DNA from 2 places in the Sphingomonas sp. CFBP 13706 genome. Region 2 is predicted to be linked to the other one. Evidence: riboswitches for the same ligand, from Rfam matches in the RefSeq annotation. Region 2 holds a riboswitch; the other holds the start of a gene.
The links. A riboswitch is a leader RNA that binds a small molecule or an ion and turns the genes downstream of it on or off. The one in region 2 is predicted to bind cobalamin.
Positions count from the first base shown of each region.

Region 1: another riboswitch for cobalamin. It lies ahead of cobW (cobalamin biosynthesis protein CobW); the one in region 2 lies ahead of IFS44_RS02245 (DUF1636 domain-containing protein).

Region 1 covers NZ_JACYVM010000002.1:395,781-407,180, forward strand. The annotation lists gene IFS44_RS05195 (HoxN/HupN/NixA family nickel/cobalt transporter) at 147-1,184, shown strand; cobalamin riboswitch at 1,345-1,561, shown strand; gene cobW (cobalamin biosynthesis protein CobW) at 1,699-2,748, shown strand; gene cobN (cobaltochelatase subunit CobN) at 2,754-6,047, shown strand; gene IFS44_RS05210 (cobalamin biosynthesis protein CobG) at 6,044-7,168, shown strand; gene IFS44_RS05215 (precorrin-8X methylmutase) at 7,168-7,797, shown strand; gene cobI (precorrin-2 C(20)-methyltransferase) at 7,794-8,573, shown strand; gene cobJ (precorrin-3B C(17)-methyltransferase) at 8,570-9,334, shown strand; gene IFS44_RS05230 (cobalt-precorrin-6A reductase) at 9,310-10,059, opposite strand; gene cbiE (precorrin-6y C5,15-methyltransferase (decarboxylating) subunit CbiE) at 10,049-11,254, shown strand; gene IFS44_RS05240 (cobalamin biosynthesis protein) at 11,251-11,400, shown strand, end outside.
Region 2 covers NZ_JACYVM010000001.1:499,707-511,106, reverse strand. The annotation lists gene IFS44_RS02260 (ABC transporter substrate-binding protein) at 1-682, opposite strand, end outside; gene IFS44_RS02255 (FecCD family ABC transporter permease) at 750-1,745, shown strand; gene IFS44_RS02250 (ATP-binding cassette domain-containing protein) at 1,739-2,524, shown strand; cobalamin riboswitch at 2,546-2,732, shown strand; gene IFS44_RS02245 (DUF1636 domain-containing protein) at 2,830-3,246, shown strand; gene cobT (nicotinate-nucleotide--dimethylbenzimidazole phosphoribosyltransferase) at 3,243-4,256, shown strand; gene IFS44_RS02235 (histidine phosphatase family protein) at 4,253-4,831, shown strand; gene cobS (adenosylcobinamide-GDP ribazoletransferase) at 4,828-5,544, shown strand; gene IFS44_RS02225 (cobyric acid synthase) at 5,512-7,002, opposite strand; gene cbiB (adenosylcobinamide-phosphate synthase CbiB) at 6,990-7,928, opposite strand; gene IFS44_RS02215 (threonine-phosphate decarboxylase) at 7,921-8,958, opposite strand; gene cobU (bifunctional adenosylcobinamide kinase/adenosylcobinamide-phosphate guanylyltransferase) at 8,983-9,534, shown strand; gene IFS44_RS02205 (OmpP1/FadL family transporter) at 9,571-10,863, opposite strand; gene IFS44_RS02200 (DUF2147 domain-containing protein) at 10,914-11,324, opposite strand.

The DNA of each region.
Region 1 (11,400 bases), on a different contig from region 2:
ACGCCGTCTGAGCGACGACCATGCGGCGGGGGCCGCATCGGCGACGCATGCCGGCCGCTCAGGGCGTCCGGTCGGCGCGCGTCCCGGTCGTTCGCGGCAGGCCCCCGTCCTCGTCGGACGCCGGGGATGTGCCAATGACCAAGATCATGACCGGGCGGACCGCCGGTCGTTCGACGCGACACCGGATCGGCTGGATGTTCGCGATGCTGGTGGCGGCCAATATCGCCGCCTGGGGATGGGCGTTCGCGCTGTTCCAGGCGCAGCCATTGATGCTGGGCACCGCGATGCTCGCCTGGGGGCTGGGCCTGCGCCATGCGGTCGACGCCGATCATATCGCGGCGATCGACAATGTGACGCGCAAGCTGATGCAGGACGGGCAACGGCCGATCGGGGTCGGCTTCTGGTTCGCGGTCGGCCATTCGGGGATCGTCCTGATCGCCGCGGTCGCCATCGCGCTGACCGCGAGTGCGCTGGCGCAGTTCGAGGCGTTCAAGCAGGCGGGCGGGGTGATCGCGACGCTGATATCCGCGCTGTTCCTGTTCACGATCGCGGCGATGAACTTGATCATCCTGCGATCGGTGTGGCGGACCTTCGCCCATGTCCGCGGCGGGGGGCGCTATGTCGAGGAGGATCTCGACCTGCTGCTCGGCAATCGCGGGCTGCTCGCGCGGCTGTTCCGGCCGATGTTCCGGCTGGTCACGCGCAGCTGGCACATGGCGCCGCTCGGCTTCCTGTTCGGGCTGGGGTTCGACACCGCCACCGAAGTCGCGATCCTCGGCCTGTCGGCGAGCCAGGCCGCGGACGGGCTGTCGATCGGCACGGTGCTGGTGCTGCCCGTGCTGTTCGCGACCGGCATGGCGCTGGTCGACAGTGCCGACGGGGTGGTGATGCTTGGCGCGTATGAATGGGCGTTCGTGAAGCCGATCCGCAAGCTGTATTACAACATCACGATCACGCTGATCTCGGCGATCGTCGCGATCGCGATCGGCGGGATCGAGACGCTCGCGCTGCTGGCGTCGAAGCTGGGCCTGAGCGGGGGCGTGTGGGACGTTGCTTCGGCGCTGGGCGAGAATTTCAACGGGCTGGGCTTTGCGATCATCGCGCTGTTCGTGGCGTGCTGGGTACTGAGTTTCGCGATCTACCGGTGGAAGCGGTTCGACGAGATCGAGGTGGTGCGGGAATAACAAGCAGCGTCGTCATCCCGGGCTCGACCCGGGACCCAGGGCCAGGCAGCGCATTACGCGTGGCTCTGGGTCCTGACTTTCGTCCGGATGACGGAGGTGAGGTGCATTGGCACCGTCCCCAAACTCCTCTAAACACAACCCCGAGGTTTGGTTCTACCGAACCTCAACAGATCGCGCCGGTGCCCTTCGGGGCTTGAATGGGAATGCGGTGCGGGAGCTTTGCCTCCCAATGCCGCGGCTGTCCCTGCAACTGTAAGCGGTGAGCGAGACGCACAGGCCCCCGATGCGGGGGCAGCCACTGGGTCACGGGACCTGGGAAGGCGTGCATCGAGCTTCGACCCGCGAGCCAGGAGACCTGCCAGCGTCATGGTCGCTCTTGCCTTGATCCAGGGGATGGTCGCGGCACGGTACTCCGTCTGAGCGACGAACGCGTGCGGCCGTCAGGTCGTGCGCGCGTGTGGCTGCGGGCGTGCGTCCGTCCGTGGCTGTCGTTCCGACGCCCGGAGAGTATCGCATGACCGACCCCCAGCCGACCCTGGTCAAGATTCCCGTTACCATCGTCACCGGATTCCTCGGCGCGGGCAAGACCACGCTGATCAGTCATCTGATCCGCAATGCCGGCGGCCGGCGGCTCGCGGTGATCGTCAACGAATTCGGCACGCTTGGTATCGACGGCGACATCTTGAAGGGGTGCGCGATCCCCGATTGCCCGGCCGAAAATGTCGTCGAGCTCGCCAATGGCTGCATCTGCTGCACCGTCGCGGACGATTTCATCCCGACCGTCGAGACGTTGCTCGCGCTCGACCCGCGGCCCGACCATATCCTGATTGAGACATCGGGGCTCGCCCTGCCCAAGCCTTTGCTCAAGGCGTTCGACTGGCCCGCGATCCGGTCGCGGATCACGGTCGACGGGGTGATCGCGCTGGCCGATGCGGAAGCGGTCGCCGCGGGGCGGTTCGCGCCCGACCTCGCCGCGATCGAGGCGCAGCGTCGCGTCGATCCGAGCGTCGATCACGAGACGCCGCTGGCCGAGGTGTTCGAGGACCAACTCGCCTGTGCCGATCTGGTGCTGCTGACCAAGGCGGATCTGGCAGGCGAGGCGGGGATCACCGCGGCGCGCGCGGTGATCGCGGCGGAATCCGCGCGCGTGCTGCCGGTGATCGCGCTGACCGACGGGGTGATCGATCCGCGTGTCGTGCTGGGGCTGAACGCGGCGGCGGAGGACGACATCGCCGCGCGGCCGTCGCATCATGATGGCGCGGACGATCACGAGCATGACGATTTCGACAGCATGATCGTCGAGCTTGGCGAGATCGCGGAGCCGGCGGCGCTCGCCGCGCGGATCGAGACGCTGGCGCGCGACGCCGACATCCTGCGCGTGAAGGGCTATGCCGCGGTGACGGGCAAGCCGATGCGGCTGCTGGTGCAGGCGGTCGGTGCGCGGGTGCGGACGCAATATGACCGGCCGTGGCGCGCCGACGAGGCGCGGCAGACGCGGCTGGTGGTGATCGCCGAGCATGACCGGATCGACCCTGCAAGGATCCGGGCCGCGCTTCAGGGCTGACGGCGATGCACGTCGTCTTCCGCGAAAGCCACGGGCTGGAGGAGAGCGCGGTCCCGCAGGACCTCGCGCAGAGCCCGGCGGACCTCGTCGTCCTGTCCTTTTCGGACGGGGATCTCGGCGCGTTCGCGGCCGGGTGGCGGCGTGCGGCGGCGAGTGGAAGCCCGCTGCCGTCGCTCAGGCTCGCCAACCTGTCCGCGCTCGCGCATCCGCTGTCGGTCGATACCTATGTCGAGCGGACGCTGGCGGGGGGTGAAGGCGCGAAGGGGATCGTGATCCGGCTGATCGGCGGGCGGTCCTACTGGTCTTATGGGTTGCAGCAGGTCGAGGCACTGGCGCGGGCGCGGGGGATCGCGCTGGCGGTGCTGCCTGCGGACGGGCGGATCGACGCGCGGCTCGATGCGGCGTCGACGGTGCCGGTGTCGACGCTGCGCCGGCTCGCCGCCTTGTGCGACGATGGCGGCGCGGTCGCGGCGCAAGCCGCGCTGGCGCAGATGGCGCTGGCGGCGGGGCTCTATGCCGGGCCGGTCGCGGGGGTGAAGACGGTCCCCGAGGTCGGCGGGTGGCAGCCGCGGGATGGTGTGACGTGCCCCGCGGCGTTCGCGATGACCGCGACGCGGCCGCGAATCCTGCTGATCTTCTACCGCTCCTACCTGACCGCCGCGGATCTGGACCCGATCGAGGCGCTGCATGCCGGGCTGGGTGCGGCGGGGTTCGACGTCGTCGGGCTGTTCGCGCCGTCGCTGAAGGCGCCGGGCGCGGCGGGGTGGCTGGCGCGTTGGGTCGTCGCGCTCGCCCCGGCGGCGATCGTCAACGCGACCGCCTTTTCCGGCCGCGGCGCGGACGACAGCTCGCCGCTCGACGGGGCGGGGGTGCCGGTGTTCCAGGTCGCGCTGGCGACGTCGGACCGCGCCGCCTGGGGGGGGTCGACGCGCGGGTTGTCCCCCGCCGACCTGGCGATGCACGTCGTCCTGCCCGAGGTCGACGGACGGCTGTTCGCGGGCGTCGCAAGCTTCAAGGAGGACGGCGTCCGCGACGACGCTCTCGGCTATGCGCGGCGCGAGCACCGGGCCGATCCCGAGCGGATCGCCGCAATCGTCGCGCGCGTCACCGCGTGGGTGCGGCTGGCGGAGCGCCCGGTCGCGGAGCAGCGACCCGCGGTCGTGCTGTCGACCTATCCGGGCAAGGACTATCAGATGGCGCATGCGGTCGGGCTCGACGCGCTGGCGTCCGCGGACGCGATCGTCGAGGATCTGGCGGCGGCGGGCTATGCGACCGGCGGCGCGGCGCCGCAAGCGCTGGCCGAGGCGCTGGCGACGGGGCGGATCGCGTGGCCGGTCGCGGCGTATCGTGCGGCGCTTGGGGGCTTGCCGGCCGTGTTGCGCGATGCGCTCGAGGAAGGCTGGGGCGCGCCCGAGGACGATCCGGCCTGTATCGACGGCGCGTTCGAGTTCGCGGGCGTCGAGCGGGGGGGCGTGGTGATCGCGCTCCAGCCCGAACGCGGGCGCAGCGCGGCGCGGGTCGGGGAGTATCACGACCTGTCGCGCTGTCCCCGTCATGCCTATGTCGCCTTCTATCTGTGGCTGCACGCGCGGGGGAGTGATGCGCTGATCCATGTCGGCGCGCACGGGACGCTCGAATGGCTGCCGGGCAAGGCGGTCGCGCTGTCGGGAGAATGCTGGCCCGAGGCGCTGACCGGGGCGATGCCGGTGCTCTATCCGTTCATCGTCAACGATCCGGGCGAGGCGGCACAGGCACGGCGGCGTATCGGCGCGGTGACGATCGGCCATGTCCCGCCGCCGGCCGCGACGACGCGCAGCGGCGCGGGGCTGGGGCGGCTCGAATCGTTGCTCGACGAGTTTTCGACCGCCGACGGGCTCGACCCCGCGCGCCGCGACCGGCTGCAGCGCGACATCGCCGACGAGGCGCGCGCGACCGGGCTGGCGGCGACGCTGCGGCTCGACGAGTCGACGAGCCAGGCGGAGGCGATCACCCGGATCGACACGTTCGTGTGCGACGTGAAGGAGAGCCAGTTCGGCGACGGGCTGCACGTTTATGGGCGTGGCGAACAGGGCGAGGCCGAGCGCGACGGGCTGCTGAGCGCGTTGCGGGGCAGGCGGATCGCCGCGGGGCCGTCGGGGTCGCCGTGGCGCGGACGCAGCGACGTCCTGCCGACCGGGCGAAACCTGTATGCGACCGACGCGCGCGCGGTGCCGTCGCGCGCGGCGCATGCGCAGGGCGTGCGGCTGGCCGACGAGCTGGTCCGCCGGCATCTGCAGGATGAGGGCGACTATCCGCGCGCGCTGGTCGTTGACCTGTGGGCGTCGGCGACGATGCGGACCGCGGGCGAGGAGTTTGCGATGGCGCTCCATTTGCTAGGCGCGGAACCGGTCTGGGATCACGCGTCGGACCGCGTCACGGGGGTCGAGATCCTGCCGTTGGCCAGGCTCGACCGGCCGCGGATCGACGTGACGCTGCGTGTGTCGGGGCTGTTCCGCGATGCGTTTCCCGCGCTCGGCCAGATGTTCGGGCAGGCGGTGCGCGCGCTGGCGCTGCGCGACGAGCCCAGCGACTGGAATCCGTTCGTCGGCGCTGCCGTCGGTGCGCGGGTCTATGGGCCCGAGCCGGGTCGCTACGGGCTGGGTCTTGGTGATGCGGGCGAGACGTACGGCGAGGCGGCGCGGGCGGCGGCGGGGGCGGCATGGCTGGCGGCGTCGTGCCACGCGCTCGACGGGGCGGGCGATGACGGTGCGACGCGGTCCGATCCGGCGGGTATCCGCGACCGGGTCGCCGCCGCCGACGCGTTCGTCCATGTTCAGGACCTGCCCGAAACCGACCTGTTGCTCGCCGCGGATTATGCCGCGCACGAGGCGGGGTTCGCGGCGGCGCAGGCGGTTGCCGGGGGTAAGGGCGCGGCGCTGTATCATCTCGATGCGCGCGATCCGGAACGGCTGCGTGCGCGGTCGCTCGACGAGGAAATTGCGCGGGTCGTTCATGCGCGGGCGGCGAACCCGGCCTGGGTCGAGGGGATGATGCGGCACGGGTTTCGCGGGGGCGCGGAGATCGCCGCGACGCTCGACCATATGGCGATGTTCGCGCAGCTGGCGCGGGTGGTGTCGCCCGCGCTGATCGACCTCTATTATGACGCGACATTGGGGCGCGACGCGGTGCGCGCGTTTCTGGAACGCGCCAACCCCGCGGCGCTGGCGGCGATGACCGCGCGGTTCGCGGCGCTGCACGCGGCCGGGCTGTGGCCGACGCGGCGCAATTCGATCCTCGCGCAGCTTGCGCTGCCGGCATGAGCGCGTTCGTCGTCAAGGGATGGTGCCCCGATGCGTGGCGGCCGATGGCGGCGGGCGACGGGCTGCTGGTGCGGATCCGCCCGCCGCTCGGCCGGCTGACGCGCGCGCAGACACTCGCGCTGTGTGATGCGGCAATGGCGTGGGGAAATGGCGAGATTGACGTGACCAGCCGCGCGAACCTGCAGATCCGCGGTGTGACCGAGGCGGGATGGCGGGGGCTGGTCGAGGCGTTGCTGGCGGTCGGGCTGATCGACCCCGATCCGGAGCGCGAGGCGCGCGGCGCGATGCTGGTCGCGCCCGACTGGCGGGACGGGGACGATACGCAGCATATCGCCACCGCGTTGCGCGAGCGGCTGTCCGACCTGCCGGTGCTGCCTGGCAAGGTTGGTTTTGCGATTGATGCGGGCGCTGCGCCGGTGCTGACCTGCGCGCCCGCCGATTTCCGGGTCGAGCGTGCGGCGGACGGCAGGCTGCTGGTGCGCGGCGAGGGGCGCGCGGCGGGGGTGGGCGTGACGCGCGACACCGCAGTCGACGCACTGATCGCGCTGGCACGGTGGTTCGTCGACAGCGGCGGTGCGGCGGCGGGGCGGATGGCGCGCCACGCAGCGGCCGTGCCGGGGCCCGCGACCTTGGTTCCCGCGCCCACCGCGCCACCGCCCGAAGCCGGGGCGCATCCGCTGGGCGCGGCGGTCGCGCTCGGCTTCGGGCGGATCGCGGCAGTCGAGTTGCGCGACCGGATCGCCGCAGACCCGGTCACGGCAATCCGCGTGACGCCGTGGCGGATGCTGATCCTCGAAGGCGGGGTGGCGGATGGCGCGCGCGACCGCAGCGCCGTGCGCGCCGGGGTCGACGCCTGTGTCGGCGCGCCCGCCTGTCCGCAGGCGAGCGCCGCGACGCGCGACCTCGCGCGGCGGCTGGCACCGCTGGTCGCTGGCAGCCTGCACGTGTCGGGATGCGCCAAGGGCTGCGCGCGTGCGAGGCCTGCGGACGTGGTGCTGACCGGGCGCGACGGGCGGTTCGATCTTGCCCTGCACGCACGCGCGGGCGCGCCGCCGCTGCTCGGCGCGCTCGAACCCGCTCAGATTATCGCCCATTTCTCCCAGCCGTCCGGAGCCGCCTGATGCCCTATGCCTATGAGACCGACGGGGCCGCGATCTATCGCCAGTCGTTCGCGATGATCCGTGCCGAGGCGGATCTGGCGCGGTTCGAAGCCGAGGAGGAGCCGGTCGCGGTGCGGATGATCCACGCTGCGGGGCTGGTCGCGCTGGCCAAGGATATCCGCTTTTCGCCTGGGTTCGCGCGTGCTGCGCGCGCGGCGTTGCGGGCGGGCGCGCCGATCCTGTGCGATGCGCGGATGGTGACCGAGGGGATCACGCGCGCGCGCCTGCCGGCGGACAATGCGGTGATCTGTACGCTGCACACGCCCGAGACGGTCGCGGTGGCGAGAGAAATGGCGACGACGCGCTCGGCCGCGGCGCTGGAGTTCTGGCGGCCGCATCTAGCGGGTGCGGTGGTGGCGATCGGCAATGCCCCGACTGCGCTGTTCCACCTGCTCAATATGCTGGAGGATCCCGATTGTCCGCGGCCCGCGGCGATCATCGGCTGTCCGGTGGGTTTCGTCGGAGCGGTCGAATCGAAGGATGCGCTGTGGGCGGCGCAGCCGGTGCCGTGCGTGATCGTCGAGGGGCGGTTGGGCGGCAGCGCGATCACCGTCGCGGCGATCAACGCGCTCGCGAGCGCGGCGGAATGATCGGCGTGGCGGAGCCCTCCGCGACCTTGGTGCCGCCGCCGGGGCAGGCGGTGGTGACGGGCACGATCCACGGCGTCGGATTGGGGCCGGGCGCGTGCGACCTGATGAGCGTGCGCGCTGATCGGCTGGTGCGCGGCGCGCGGCACGTTGCCTATTTCCGCAAGGCGGGGCGGCCGGGGCAGGCGCGGCGGATCGTCGAGGGGATGTTGCGCGACGACGTGATCGAATATCCGATGGAATATCCCGTCACCACCGAGATCGCATTGTCCGATCCGCGCTACAACGACCGGCTGTCGGGCTTTTACGCGGGGTGCATCGATCACCTCGCGGCGCTGGCGCTGGGCGGCGAGGACGTGGTGGTGCTGTGCGAGGGCGACCCGTTCTTCTACGGATCGTTCATGCATCTCTATACGCGGTTGCAGGGGGTCGCGCCGGTCGCGGTCGTCCCCGGCATCACCGGCATGTCGGGCGCCTGGACCGCGAGCGGCGCGCCGATCACCTGGGGCGACGACGTGCTGACGGTGGTGATGGGGACGCTGCCCGAGGCGGATCTGGTGCGGCGGATCCGCGACACCGATGCGCTGGTGGTGATGAAGATCGGCCGCCACCTCGCCAAGCTGCGCCGCGCGGTCGCCGCCGCGGGGCGCGAGGAGGCGGCGTGGCTGGTCGAATATGCGGCGATGGCGGAGCAGCGGGTCACGCGGCTGTGCGAGGCGGATGCGGTTACGCCCTATTTCGCGATCCTGCTGATTCATGGGCAGGGGCGGCGGCCATGACCCTGAGCGCAGGGACCGGCTGGCTGGCGATTGCGGGGCTGGGGCCGGGGGATGCGGCGCTGGTGACGCCCGAGGTCACTGCGGCGCTGGCCGAGGCGACCGACGTGATCGGTTATATCCCCTATATCGCGAGGGTTCCGGCGCGCGACGGTCTGACACTGCATGCGAGCGACAACCGGGTCGAGATCGACCGCGCGCGCCATGCGCTCGAGCTGGCAGCGGAAGGCGCGCGCGTCGTCGTCGTGTCGTCGGGGGATCCCGGCGTGTTCGCGATGGCAGCGGCGGTGTTCGAGGCGCTCGAGGCGGGGCCGGCGGCGTGGGGCTTGATCGACATCCGCGTGCTGCCGGGGATCACCGCGATGCTGGCGGCGAGTGCGCGCGCGGGCGCGCCGCTGGGGCATGATTTCTGCGCGATCAACCTTTCGGACAATCTGAAGCCCCAGGCGCTGATCGAGCGACGCGTGCGGCTGGCGGCGGAGGCCGATTTCGCGATCGCCTTCTACAATCCGCGATCGAAGGCGCGACCCGACGGGCTGGTCCGCGCGTTCGAGATCCTTCGCGCGACGTGCGGCGACGATCGCCCGGTGCTGTTCGCGCGCGCAGTGTCGACGCCCGAGGAACATCTGTCGATCGAAACGCTGACCGCGGCGCGGGCGGAGATGGCGGACATGCGGACGATGGTGATCGTCGGGTCGAGCCTGACGCGGATCATCGCGCGGGCGGCGGGGCCGATCCTCTACACGCCGCGGTCGGCGCCATGATCGAGCCAGCCGAGCACCGCGTCGACCGTATCGACCGCGTGCTGCGCGGGCAGCGCCGGGCGGTCGATCATGATCACCGGCAGGCCGAGCGTGCGCGCGGCGACGAGCTTGGCCGCCGCGCCGTTGCCGCCTGCATTTTTGCAGACGACCAGTTCGGTGGCGTGGTCGCGCATCAGCCGGGTGTCGCCGACCGCGTCGAACGGGCCGCGGTCGACGACCAGGCGGTGGCGGGGCAGCGGCGGCGGATGATCGGGCGTATCGACGAAACGCAGCAGATAGTCGTGTTGCGGCTGCCGCGCGAAAGCGTCGACATGCATCCGGCCGAGCGCGAGCATCACGCGCTGCGACGGCCCGGCGAGCGCGGCGACCGCGTCCGCGATGCCGGCGACGCGGTGCCAGCGATCGCCCGCGACCGGGGTCCAGGCGGGGCGGGTCAGCGCGACATGCGAGACGCCCGCCTGCGCCGCGGCGTCGACCGCATGGCGGTGCATCTGCGCGGCGAAGGGGTGTGTCGCGTCGATCAGATGCGTGACGCGGTGCTCCTGCAGCCAGGCGACGAGGCCGTCGACGCCGCCAAAGCCGCCGATGCGGACGGGGACCGGCTGCGCGCGCGGGTTGGCGACGCGGCCGGCATAGCTCAGCACGGTCGGGTCGCCGCGCGCCGCCAGCCGTGCGGCGAGCGCGCTGGCTTCGGTGGTGCCGCCGAGAAGCAAGATGGTCGGAATGACTGAGGCTCCGTGGCTGACGATCGTCGGGATTGGCGAGGACGGCGTGGCCGGGCTGTCCGCCGCGGCGCGCACGGCGCTGGCCGATGCCGAGATCGTGACGGGCGCGACCCGCCATCTGGCGCTTGCCGGCGAGCTTAGGGGGGCGGTCGAGGCTTGGCCAGTGCCGTTCGAGGACGGGATCGCGCGGCTGATCGGGCATCGCGGCCGGCGGGTGGTGATGCTGGCATCGGGGGATCCGTTCTGGTTCGGCGCGGGCACGTCAGTGACGCGGCATCTGAGGCCGGGCGAGTGGACCGCGCATCCCGCACCGTCGAGCTTCGCGCTGGCAGCGGCGCGGCTCGGCTGGGGACTCGAGGACTGCACGTGCCTGGGGCTACACGCCGCCCCGTTCGGGCGGTTGCGGCCGCATATCGCGCGGGGGCGGCGCGCAATCGTGCTGGTGCGCGACGGGGCGGCGGTCTGCGGGCTGGCGGCGTATCTGGAGGCGGCGGGGTTCGGTGCGTCGGTGCTGCACGTGCTCGAGGCGCTGGGCGGGCCGCGCGAACGGATCCGCGATGCGACCGCCGCGACGATCGCGTTCGACGACATCGCGCATCCGGTCGCGGTCGGGATCGTCTTCGACGGGGCGGGCGCGGTCCTGCCGCAGGCGGGGCTGTCCGACGCCTGGTTCGCGCATGATGGGCAGATCACCAAGTCGCCGATCCGCGCGGTGACGCTGGCCGCACTCGCGCCGAAGCCGGGCGAGAGCCTGTGGGATATCGGCGCGGGATCGGGATCGATTGGGATTTCCTGGCTGCTGGCGCATCCGTCGACGCGCGCGACCGCGTTCGAGGCGGATCCGGTCCGCGCGCGGCGGATCAGCGACAATGCCGCGACGCTGGGCGTCGACCGGCTGGTGGTGGTCGAGGGGCGGGCGCCCGATTGTCTTGGCGAGCGAGCGTGCCCGGATGCGGTGTTTGTCGGCGGCGGGCTGTCCGAGGCGCTGTTGCGCGCGCTGTGGCCGCGGGTCGAGCAGGGCGCGCGGATCGTCGCGAATGCGGTGACGCTCGAATCGGAGGCGCTGCTGACGCAGTGGCAGGCAGCGCAGGGGGGGAGCCTGATGCGGATCGAGGTGGCGCAGGCGGTGCCGATCGGGACGCGACGTGGGTGGCGCGCGCAGTTCCCGGTGGTGCAATGGACGTATCCGGCATGATCGTCGCCGGTTTTGGCTTCAACACGGCCGCGGATGCCGCCGCGTTGCGCGCCGCGCTGGCCGCCGCGCAGCAGGGGCTCCCGCCGGTCGAGGCGCTGGCGGCGCCCGCTGACAAGCACGGGCTGCCCGGCGAGATCGCGGCGCTG
Region 2 (11,400 bases):
CGGTCACGTGGTCGGTGGCGCTTTCGACTATGAGATAGTCCGGGCGTGCGAGCGCCATCTGTTCAAGCGACAGTTGCGATAGTGCCGGTTTGCCGAGCCGGGTCGCGAGATTGGCAAGCCCGAGACGCTGCATCAGTTCGTCGACGAGCGTGCCGGTACCGGTCAGGAAACCCCGACGCTGATAATAGGCTGCCGTACGACCAACTCCCGGCGCGCGCGGCAATTGTGCAAGCGCGGTGTCCATCCGGCGGATCAGCGTTTCGCCGCGATCGCGGTGGCCGATGGCCGCGGCAACCTGACGGACTTGCAACACGATCGCGGCATAGCTGTCCGCGGGGGGCAGATCGAGCGTATCGACGTGCCGTCCGGCCAGCACGGCCGTGACCGTCTGGCGTCGGAACGGCGAGGCGATGACCAGATCGGGACGCAGCATCAGCACGTCTTCTGCGCTGCCGCGGCTGACGGGCATGGTACGCGCGGCGTTGGCGGCAGCGGACATGTTCGGATCGCGCGCGAACCGGGTCAGTGCGACGATCTGTGCGGGGTCGGCGAGCGCCAGAAGATATTGGTCCGCGCACAGGTTGAGCGAGACGATACGCCGCGGCGGTCTAGGCGCCGCCGCCGCGGCAGGTGCGCCGGCGGCGGCGATCATCAGGATGGTCAGGAGACGGCGGCCGCGCATGCGCAAAGCCCTGCCGCAGCGGCCGCTTATGCGCTAGGCGGAAATCGATGCGGTGGGATCTGGCACTATGGAACGCGTGACGCGTGCGCGATTGGTCGGTGGCCTCGCGCTGCTTGCGCTGTTGGCCGGCGCCGCGTCGGTCGCGGTGGGTAGCGCGGCGATCCCGCTGGCGCATGTCGTGCGGGCGCTCAGCGGGCAGGGCGATCCGATCGAACGCGCCATCCTGTTCGAACTTCGTCTGCCGCGCGCGATCCTCGGGCTGGCGGTCGGCGCGATGCTGGGGCTTTCGGGTGCCGCGCTGCAGGGGTTCCTGCGCAATCCGTTGGCCGAGCCATCGGTGCTGGGTGCGTCGAACGGCGCATCGCTGGGCGCGGTGATCGCGCTGTATTTCGGGCTGGCGGAGCTTTACCCGGCGATGCTGCCGATTGTGGCGATCGCCGGGGCGTTCGCGGCGCTGGGGTTGCTGTTCGTGCTGTCGGCGGGGTCGCAAAGCGCCTTGTCACTGATCCTCGCGGGGATCGCGGTCGGAACGCTGGCCGTCGCGGGGGTCAGTCTTGCGCTCAACCTGTCCCCGAACCCGTTTGCGGCGATGGAGATCATGACCTGGTTGCTCGGGTCGCTCGAAGACCGGTCGTTCAGCCATGTCGCGCTGGCGCTGCCCTGTATCACACTCGGCATGGTGCTGGTCGCCTGGGACAGCCATGCGCTCGACGCGCTGACGCTTGGCGAGGATGGCGCGCGCGCGCTCGGCGTCGATCTGCGTCGGACGCGCGTTCGGATGCTGGTCGGGGTGGCGATCGGGGTCGGCGGCGCAGTCGCGGTATCGGGCGCGATCGGGTTCATCGGCCTGATCGTCCCGCATCTCGTCCGGCCGATGACAGATCGTTCGCCGTCGGCGATCCTGCTGCCCTCCGCACTGGGCGGGGCCGCATTGCTCACCTTTGCCGACGTGCTGGTCCGGGTGATCCCGACGTCGAACGAACTCAAGCTCGGGGTCGTCACCGCGTTTCTCGGCGTGCCGGTGTTCCTCGTCCACCTCATGCGCGAGCGGCGGCTGTGGTAGCCCTCTCCGCGGACCGCCTCAACGTCCGCCGTGCACGGCGGGTCGTGGTCGACGATGTCAGCTTCGCAGCAGAGGGCGGCGCGCTCATCGGGATCGTCGGCCCCAATGGGGCGGGCAAATCGACGCTGGTTCAGGCGCTGCTCGGGCTGGTTCCCGCTACTGGGGAGATCCTGCTCGACGGGGTTCCGCTGGCGGAGCGCTCGCGACGCGAGATTGCGCAGACGGTCGCGTATCTGCCGCAGGGTCAAAGTCTTCATTGGCCGCTGACTGTCGAGCGTCTCGTCGCGCTGGGCCGGTTGCCCCATCTCGCACCGTTGTCGCGCATTTCTCAGCAGGATCGTGATGCGATTGCCCGTGCGATGGCGGTGGCGGACGTGACCCCGCTTGCCGCGCGTGTCGCGACCGAAATCTCGGGGGGCGAGCGGGCTCGGGTCCTGCTGGCAAGGGCACTCGCGGTCGAGGCGCGGGCGCTGATTGTCGACGAGCCGCTCGCATCGCTCGATCCCGCGCATCAGATCGCGGTCATGGACATCCTGCGGGCGGAGGCCGCGCGCGGCGTTCTGGTGATCGCCGTGCTGCATGATCTGGGGCTCGCCGCGCGCTATTGCGATCGTATCCTCGTGCTCGACGCAGGACGGCTCGTGGCCGACGGCGCGCCGTCGGCAGTTCTGACGCCGGCGCGGCTGCGTGAGACCTATGGCGTTCGGGCGTGGTTCGGATCGATCGAGGGCGTACCGGTCGTGGTACCGCTGACGCGTGACAGCGCGCAGGGCGATTGACCCGGGCCGCTTGCCCGGCCTATCCCTCTGACCGCGACAGGTTCCTCGGCGACGGGGATGAAAAGGGAACGGGAGAACCCCGGCTGCCCCTGCAACTGTAAGCGGCGAGCCATCGTGCCAACATGCCATTGGGATCCCGGTCCCGAGAAGGCGGCGCGAAGGGCTGTGACCCGTGAGCCAGGAGACCTGCCCGTCGCAGTCGTCTTTCGTCCGGCCAGGGTGCGCCGAGCGGACGGGGGTAAACCCGCGCGACGACATAACCAGCCTGCGGCCTGTGCCGCGGGCGCGTATGTCATGGGGTTTCAATGCCGAATCTACTGGTTCCCGCCGAAGACGGTGCGGCCGTCGTCGCCTGCAGCACCTGCCGCGCGTCCACCGATGCGAAGGACGATGCCGAGGGCATGCGGGGCGGTGCGAGACTCGTCGCGGCGTTGCAGGCGGTCCAGGCGAGTGATCCGCGCTATGCCGGGATTGCGGTGCAGGCGATGCCGTGCCTGTTCGCCTGCCAGGACTTCTGCACCATCCATGTTCGTGGGCCCGCGAAGATCGGCTATGTGCTGGGGCGCTTCACGCCGGATGAGGAGGCTGCGCGAGCGATCCTCGATTATGCCGTGCTGCATGCGGAGAGTGCGGAGGGGCAGGTGCCGTTTCGGCAGTGGCCCGCCGGGATCAAGGGGCATTTCATCACCCGGACGCCCCCCGCCGGCTATGTCGCGCAGTGACGCTTTTCCCGACGGTCGCGGCGTTCGAGGCGGCGCTGGAGGCCCTTCCTGCGGCAGACGAAGCCGCGCGAGGGGCCGCATCGCTGCGGCAAGCACAGTTGACCAAGCCGCCCGGATCACTCGGCCGACTTGAAGACCTCGCAGTCTTCATGGCGGGCTGGCAGAGGCGCGAGCGGCCGCGGTTCGAGCGTGCGCGAGCGGCGATTTTCGCCGGAAATCACGGCGTTGCGGTGCACGGGGTGAGCGCTTTCCCGGTTTCCGTAACCACACAGATGGTCGAGAATTTCCGCCATGGGGGCGCGGCCATCAATGCGCTGGCGGATGCCGTCGGGCTCGAGCTCGTCATCGCCGACATCGATCTGGAAACCCCTACGGCAGATTTCACGACGGGGCCGGCGATGGACGAAGCCGCGTGTCTCGTCGCACTCAACATTGGCGCCGACGTCGTCGTGCCGGGGCTCGACTTGCTCGTCGTTGGCGAAATGGGGATCGGCAATTCGACGTCGGCCGCAGCACTGTGTCTGCGCAGTTACGGCGGAACCGCCGCCGGCTGGGTTGGGCCGGGGACGGGAGTTGATGTTGCGGGAATCTCGCGGAAAATCGCGGTGGTCGAGGCGGGGATTGGGCGGCATGCTGATTTCCCGCGTAAGCCGTTCGAGACGTTGCGGCGGGTGGGGGGGCGAGAAATCGTCGCGATCGCTGGCGCGGTGGTGGCGGCGCGGCTGGCGGGGGTGCCGGTGATGCTGGACGGATTCATTTCGTCGGCGGCGATCGCACCGATCGCGGCGGCGTATCCTGGCATCACAGAGCATTGCATTGCCGGACATTGTTCGGCTGAGCCGGGGCATGAGCGACTGCTCGCCGCGCTGAAACTCGAGCCTTTACTAAGACTTGGGATGCGGTTGGGGGAGGGAAGCGGGGCGGCGGTTGCGGTGGGAGTGATCCGGTCGGCGCTGGCGGCGCATGACGGGATGGCGACGTTTGCCGAGGCGGGGGTGTCGGTGGCGTGAGTGGGGCGTTCCTGCTCCACCTGTTGCGGCATGGTGCGCCTGAACTGGGCGGGCGGATGCTGGGGCGGACTGATAGTCCGGTCACGGCGGAGGGTCTGGCGGCCTGTGTGGCGCGGGTGAAATCATTGGATTTCAAGGGGCTGGTCTGTTCTAATCTCATGCGATCGCAGGCTATTGCGGATGCCGTCGGGCGGGAGCGGGGGGTTGCTCCAACGACTGATGCGCGGTGGCGGGAGCTGGATTTCGGAGACTGGGACGGGCTGGCTGCGGCGGAGATCGACGCTGCGGCGTTGCAGCGGTTCTGGGATGATCCGGACAGTGCACCGCCACCGGGTGGCGAACGGTGGAGCGATCTGGTCGTGAGAATTACCGATGCGATAGAAGACCTTACACCTGAACCCTCATTGATCGTGACACATGGCGGAGCGATGCGTGCGGCGTTAAAATCGCTTTGCGGGTTCGGGTTTCGCGAGCTCTGGGCGTTCGATTTGCCTTATGCGGCGCTGATTAGTTTGCGGATCTGGCCGGACCGGACGGCGCAGATCGTGGGGCTGCAGACGGATCCGGTTTCGTGAAGCGGCTGATCGTCGCCTTCGGCTTCCTGACGCGCGTGCCGATGCCGCAAGTCGTTGCCGATGCAGAGGATTTTGCAGCGGCGATCCGGTGTTATCCGGTCGTCGGGGCGTGCATCGGGGTGGTCGTCGCGGGAGCGGGGTGGGTCGGCGCGCAGGTCGATCCGTGGACCGGTGCGCTCGCCGCGCTGACTATTTGGGTAGCGATTACAGGGGCTTTGCACCTGGATGGGCTGGCAGATCTGGCGGACGGGCTGGGTGCCGCGCATGGCAATCGCGACAGGCTGATCGCCGTGATGGCCGATCCGCATATCGGCAGCTTCGGCGTTGTGATGATCGTCCTGCAACTTCTTGCAAAACTTGTCTTATTGCACGCCGTCTCCGCGCAGGGATGGGCGGTCGTGATCCTCGTCCCGATGCTCGCGCGAATGGGGCCGTTATGCTGGGCGCGGTGGGTGCCGCTGCTCCGCGAGGGCGGGCTGGGAGGGATGGTGGCAGGGAAGATCAGGGTGCACGATCTGGTCTTTTGGGGGTGCGTAACAGGGTGTTTAGGGGTGCCTGTGCATGCCGTTGCAGGGGCCCCTGCACTGATCGCGCTGTTCGGCTGGTGGCTGATCCGGCGGGTCGGCGGCGTATCGGGGGATTGCCACGGTGCGGGGATCGAATTCGTCGAAACCGGGATGCTAGTCGCGCTCGCCATTGCCGGCCGCGTCTGAGCCGGCGAGCTTCGACAATGCGATCAGCGCATCGATATCGAGATGGCGTTCGAGCGTTTCGGCGATCGCATCGAGCGCGGCGTCGATCGACGCCGAATGATCGGGCCCGACCGCATCGACCCCGAGCCGGCTGAGCCAGGCGCGGCGCTGATCCGCGAGGCCGAGCAGGCCGTGGACATAGCTGCCGGAGACGAGCCCGTCGGGACTGACCGCGCCGTCGCGGCGGCCATCGTCGCGGGTCGTGAGCGCGCGCGCGGTGTCGGGGCCGGTGGTCTCGCCGATATGGATTTCATAGCCGTCGAACCGTGCGCCGATCGCGGTGCCGGCGACGCGTTCGAGCGTCTTGGCGGGGGACAGGATCGTCGCGACGTCGAGCAGGCCGAGCCCGGGGGCGATACCGGCGGGACCCTCCAGCCCGTCCGGATCGGCGATGCTGCGACCGAGCATCTGATAGCCGCCGCACAGCCCGAGCACGGGGCGGCCGCGGCGGCGGTGCGCGTGGATGTCGATGTCCCAGCCCTGTGCGCGGAGAAAGGCGAGGTCGGGGATCGTCGCCTTGGAGCCGGCGAGGATGATCATGTCGGCGTCGGGGATCGGTTCGCCGGGCGGGACCATGACCAACGTGACGCCGGGGTCGAGCCGTAGCGGATCGAGATCATCGAAATTGGCGATGCGCGGGGTGATCGGACAGGCGATGACGACCTGGCCGTCCTGCTGGCCGTGACCGGTCCGGTGTTCGAGAATGACCGCATCCTCGCTCGGCAGGCGAGCGGCCTCGGGGAGCCAGGGGATGACGCCATAGCCGCGCCAGCCCGACCGCGCCTCGATCGCGCGATAGCCGTCGTCGAACAGCGCGGGGTCGCCGCGAAACTTGTTGACGAGGAAGCCGTGGATCATCGCGGCGTCGGCGGGATCGATCACCGCGCGCGTGCCGACGAGCGAGGCGATGACGCCGCCGCGGTCGATATCGCCGATCAGGATGACGGGGACGCCGGCGGCGCGCGCAAAGCCCATGTTTGCGATGTCGGCGGCGCGCAGGTTGATCTCGGCGGGGCTGCCCGCGCCCTCGACGACGACGATGTCCGCCTGCGCACGCAGCCGGTGATAGCTGGCGAGCACGTCGTCCATCAGCCCCGCGCGTCCCTCGCGCCAGCGGCTCGCGCGCAGGATGCCGCGGACCTTGCCGTGGACGACCAGCTGCGAGCTGCGGTCGCCCTGCGGCTTGAGCAGGACGGGGTTCATGTCGGTGGTCGCAGCGGTGCGCGCGGCGATCGCCTGGGTCGCCTGCGCGCGGCCGATCTCGCCGCCATCAGCGGTGACGGCGGCGTTGTTCGACATGTTCTGCGGCTTGAAGGGCCGGACGGCGAGCCCGCGATTGGCCAGCGCGCGACAGAGGCCGGCGACGAGCACCGACTTGCCGACGTCCGAGCCGGTGCCCTGAAGCATCACCGCACCCACAGCAGCGCCCCCGTGACGATCCAGAGCAGCAGGCAGGCGCGGCGATAGACCTGAAGCGCGCGGGCGATGTCGGCGGCGGTGGCGGCGGGGCGACCGCTGCCGATCCAGGGCTTCAGCTGGGTGACGCCGTCATAGCTGACCGGACCGGCGAGGCGGAGGTCGAGCACGCCCGCCATCGCCGCCTCGGGCCAGCCGGCATTGGGCGAGGCGTGCTTGCGCGCGTCGCGCCGCATCACGCGCCAGCCGCCGGGGCCGGCGAGACACAGCAGGGCGCCGCTGATCCGCGCGGGGATCCAGTTGGCGAGATCGTCGATCCGTGCCGAGGCCCATCCGAACGCGCGCCAGCGTGACTCTCGGTGGCCGATCAGGCTGTCGGCGGTGTTGATCGCCTTGTAGATCCACAGCCCGGGAAGCCCGCCGATAAGCAGCCAGAAGAGCGGCGCGACGATGCCGTCGCAGAAGCTCTCGGCAAGGCTTTCGATTCCGGCGCGGGCGATGCCGGCGGAGTCGAGCCGGTCGGTGTCGCGACCGACGATCCGGCCGACCGCGATCCGCGCGCCCTGCACGTCACCCTTGCCGAGCGCAGTGGCGATCGGGGCGACGTGATCGTTGAGGCTGCGCTGCGCGAGACCGGGGGCGGCGAGGAGGCCGATGCCGATCCAGGCATAGCCGCCGAGATAGGTCGTCAGCAGCCAGATCGCGCCCCAGGCGATCCCGCCCGTCACCGCGAGCGTGATCACGAGCGTCGCGACCCCGGCGATGCGGCGCGTCACGTCCGGCCATGACGGACGGTTGAGCGCCTTTTCAAGGCTGCCGATGATCGCGGCGATCGCGCCGACGGGATGACCGATCCGGCGGTAGAGCCGTTCCGGCCAGCCGAACGCGGCGTCGAGCGCGAGGGCGATGAGCGCGACGGGATCAGCCATGCGTAAGTGCCGCGTCGAGACGCGCCAGTGCGGCCGCGTCGGCCGGGACGCCGAGACGCAGCCAGCGGGGGTCATAGGTGAAGGGTCGGGTCAGGATGCCCGCCATATTCAGGCGTTCGAACAGGGACTTGGCGTCGTCTGTTGCGATGAGGCGGAAGAGCGGGCAGGCGCCCGTCGTGGTCAGCCCATGGCGGAGAAGCACCGCGTCGAGCGCGGCCGCGCGAGTGACGAGCTGCGTTCGCGTCGTGTCGATCCAGTCGCGGTCGGCATAGGCGGCGGTGCCGATCGCGAGTGCGGTGGCGGAGATCGGCCAGCTGCCCAGATGGTCGCGGACCTGCGCGACGATGCCGGGCGGTGCGATCATGAAGCCGAGCCTGACACCCGCGAGTCCGAAGAACTTTCCGAATGATCGGAACAGGATAACGGGATCTTCTGCGGAAAGCTGCGAGGCCAGGCCGGCGTCGGGGAGCGTGTCGGCGAAGGCCTCGTCGACGACCAGCCAGCCTGCATGCTCGCGGAGCCGGTCGATTACTGGCCGAAGCGCGTCCGGACTGACCAGACGGCCGTCGGGGTTGTTCGGGTTGGCGAGCAGGATGGTGCCGCCGCTGGCCGCTTCGTCGGCGAGGCTGTCGATCGAGATACGCGCGGGGAAGACCGCTTCGTGCGTCGCGTAGCTGGGGCCGACATGGCGGGCGGGGGCGGGCAGGCCGAGCTCGCCGAGCAGGCGGAGGCCGATCTCGGTGCCGGGCAGCGCCACGACGCGCGCGGGGTCGGTGCCGAAATGGCGCGCGGCGACGGCCTCGAGCGCCGCGAGCGCGGCGGGCGAGGGGAGGTTGCGCAGGTCGACCGCGAGATCGACGGGCGGCTCCCACGCGCAGGGGTTGATCCCGGTCGACAGGTCGAGCCAGGGACGCGGCGCGTGCGGGTACAGCGCCTGCGCGCTGTCGATCCGACCGCCATGTTCCATCAGCGCGTTCACATGCGTCCCCTGCGCCGGCGATGCCGCGGCGTTGCTGCTGGCCTTCGCCATTCGCCGGGGATAGCGCAAGAGGCGATGGAGGAGACGGTCGTGCAGGGGTTTGGAAAGACGGTGCTGGTGACCGGCGGTGCGCGCTCGGGCAAGAGCCGCCATGCGCAGGCTTTGGCAGAGGCGGGGGCAGAGGCGGCAGGTGGCCACGCGCTGGTCTATATCGCGACCGCGCAGGCGTTCGACGGGGAGATGACCGAGCGGATCGCGCGGCATCGCTCGGAGCGGGACGAACGGTGGCGGACGGTCGAGGCGCCGCTCGCGCTGGCAGAGGCGATCGTCGAGGCGGATGCGCCGGACGGGGTGATACTGGTCGACTGCCTGACCTTGTGGGCGTCGAACCTGATGCTGGCGGAGGCCGATGCGGAGACGGCGATCGTCGCGCTGCTGGACGCGATCGGTCGCGTCGCGGGGCGGCTGGTGCTGGTCACCAACGAGGTCGGGATGGGGATCGTGCCCGACAATGCGATGGCGCGGCGGTTCCGCGATCTGGCCGGGATGCTCAACCAGCGGGTCGCGGCTGCGGTCGAGACGGTCGATCTCGCGGTGTCCGGGCTGACGATCCGGATGAAGGGATAGGGTGCCCCTCCCCGATATGGGGAGGGGCTGGCGGCGTCAGAACGAGACGCGGGCGCCGAGCGAGGTGACGATCGCGCTGGCGTCGCGGAGCGCGCCGTTGGTGCGGATGATGCTGCCCGCGACCAAAGTGGCGCGGTCGATCGTCGTGTTCTCGAAGTCGACATATTGCGCGGCGGCGTCGACCGCGATGCGCGGCGTCAGCTGGTAGGAGGCGCCGGCGGCATAGGTCCAGCGATCGGCGTCGGGGACGCGCGCGTCGCGCTGGCCGTCCTGGGTCGGCGTCTTGGTGCGCTGGACACCGCCGCGCACGGTCAGTTTTGGCGTGACGTCATAGTCGAGGCCGCCCGCGAGGCTCCAGCTGTCGCGGTAGTTTTCGGGGATCGACGTGTTGAGCGGCGCGCCGAGATCGATCGTGTCGAACTTGCTCCAGTTGAACGCGATGACCTGGGCGTTGAGCGTCAGCTGGTCGGTGGCGCGGACGCGGCCCGCGACGATGACCTGACCGGGGGTGTTGAACTCCGCGGTCGCGCCCGAGACTTCGGTATTGCCGCCGGCGAGCGGGCCGAGCAGGCCGGTGACGACGAGGTCGCCCTTCAGCTTGTGGCGGATGCTCGACTTGTAGGTGACGCCGACGGTGGCGAAGTCGTTGTGGAGCTGGACGCCCGCGGTCCAGCCGAGATCCCAGCCGTCGCCGCTGAGTTCCTGGCGGCCGTCGGGCTGTGCCGCGGAGACGTTGGGCAGCGCGTTGCTGAGGATCGCGTCGGTATATTCGACGTTGAGCGCACCGCCGACGCGGAGCCAGTCGGTCAGCTCGACGCCGATCGAGGGCTGGATGTCGATCGTGCGCAGGCGGGTCTTGTCCGCGCTGTAGCGGGCCCAGCTGTCGGCGTCATAGTTGGTCGTGAAGCTGAACGGCGAGGTGACGACGAGGCCGACCGCGATCCGATCGGTCAGCGGATAGGCGACCGCGCCGGAGGGGACGACGCCCTTGTTGACCGGGTCGCTCGAATTCGACTGGCCGCTGATCGCGGTGCAGGGCTGGCCGCCCGGGCGGCAGATCTGCGAGCCGGTGTCGATCACGTCGCCGCGCGGGATGATCGCGCTGGCGCTGAGCGTCGCGCTGCCGTCGCGGATGCCGGCGATCGCGGCGGGGTTCCACCAGAGCGACGCGGCGCCGGTATCGGCGGCTTCACCCGAAAACGCACGGCCCGCGCCGCGCGCCGACTGCGCCTGGAGATAGAAGGCGTCGGCATAGGCGGTGCTGGCGCATCCGAAAGCGGAGACGAGCGCGGTCACGGCCAGCAACGGGGCCTTGGTACGAAACGACATTTACAAAATTCCTGAACGCTAACTTTTGGGAAGATAAAAGGGACCTGGGATCAGCGGACGCGCGTCCAGGTCTGGGTCTTGCAGAGCGGGAAGAAGACGCAGCCGCGCAGCTTCAATTGGTTCGCGCCGACCGGGGTGATCTTGCCACTATAGGTCTTGCCGTCCTCGGCATTGTAGACCTGGCCGCTGCTCCAGACGCCGTCCTTGTCGGACTTGAAGCCGCTGAGCATCTGCATGCCCTGGATCGGACGGCTGCGCAGCGCGGTGTTGCTGTTGTTGGCGTCCTTCATCGACGGGTTGGCGCGCAGCGCGTCGGAGGTCAGGATCTTGCCGCAGATCGAGGGGCCGCAGCGCGCGATCTCGACGATGGCGTTGTGCGTCTCGGTCCGCCAGCGGCCGACCACGGTGTCGGCGGTCGCGGGCGCGCCGGCGAGCAGCGCGGCGATCATCATCAGGGACATCGTCTATCCTCTCCTAGTGTCGGGGCGCCGCATCTGTACGGTCACCCAGTGTATTTGCGAGCCCCGCGACCTATTC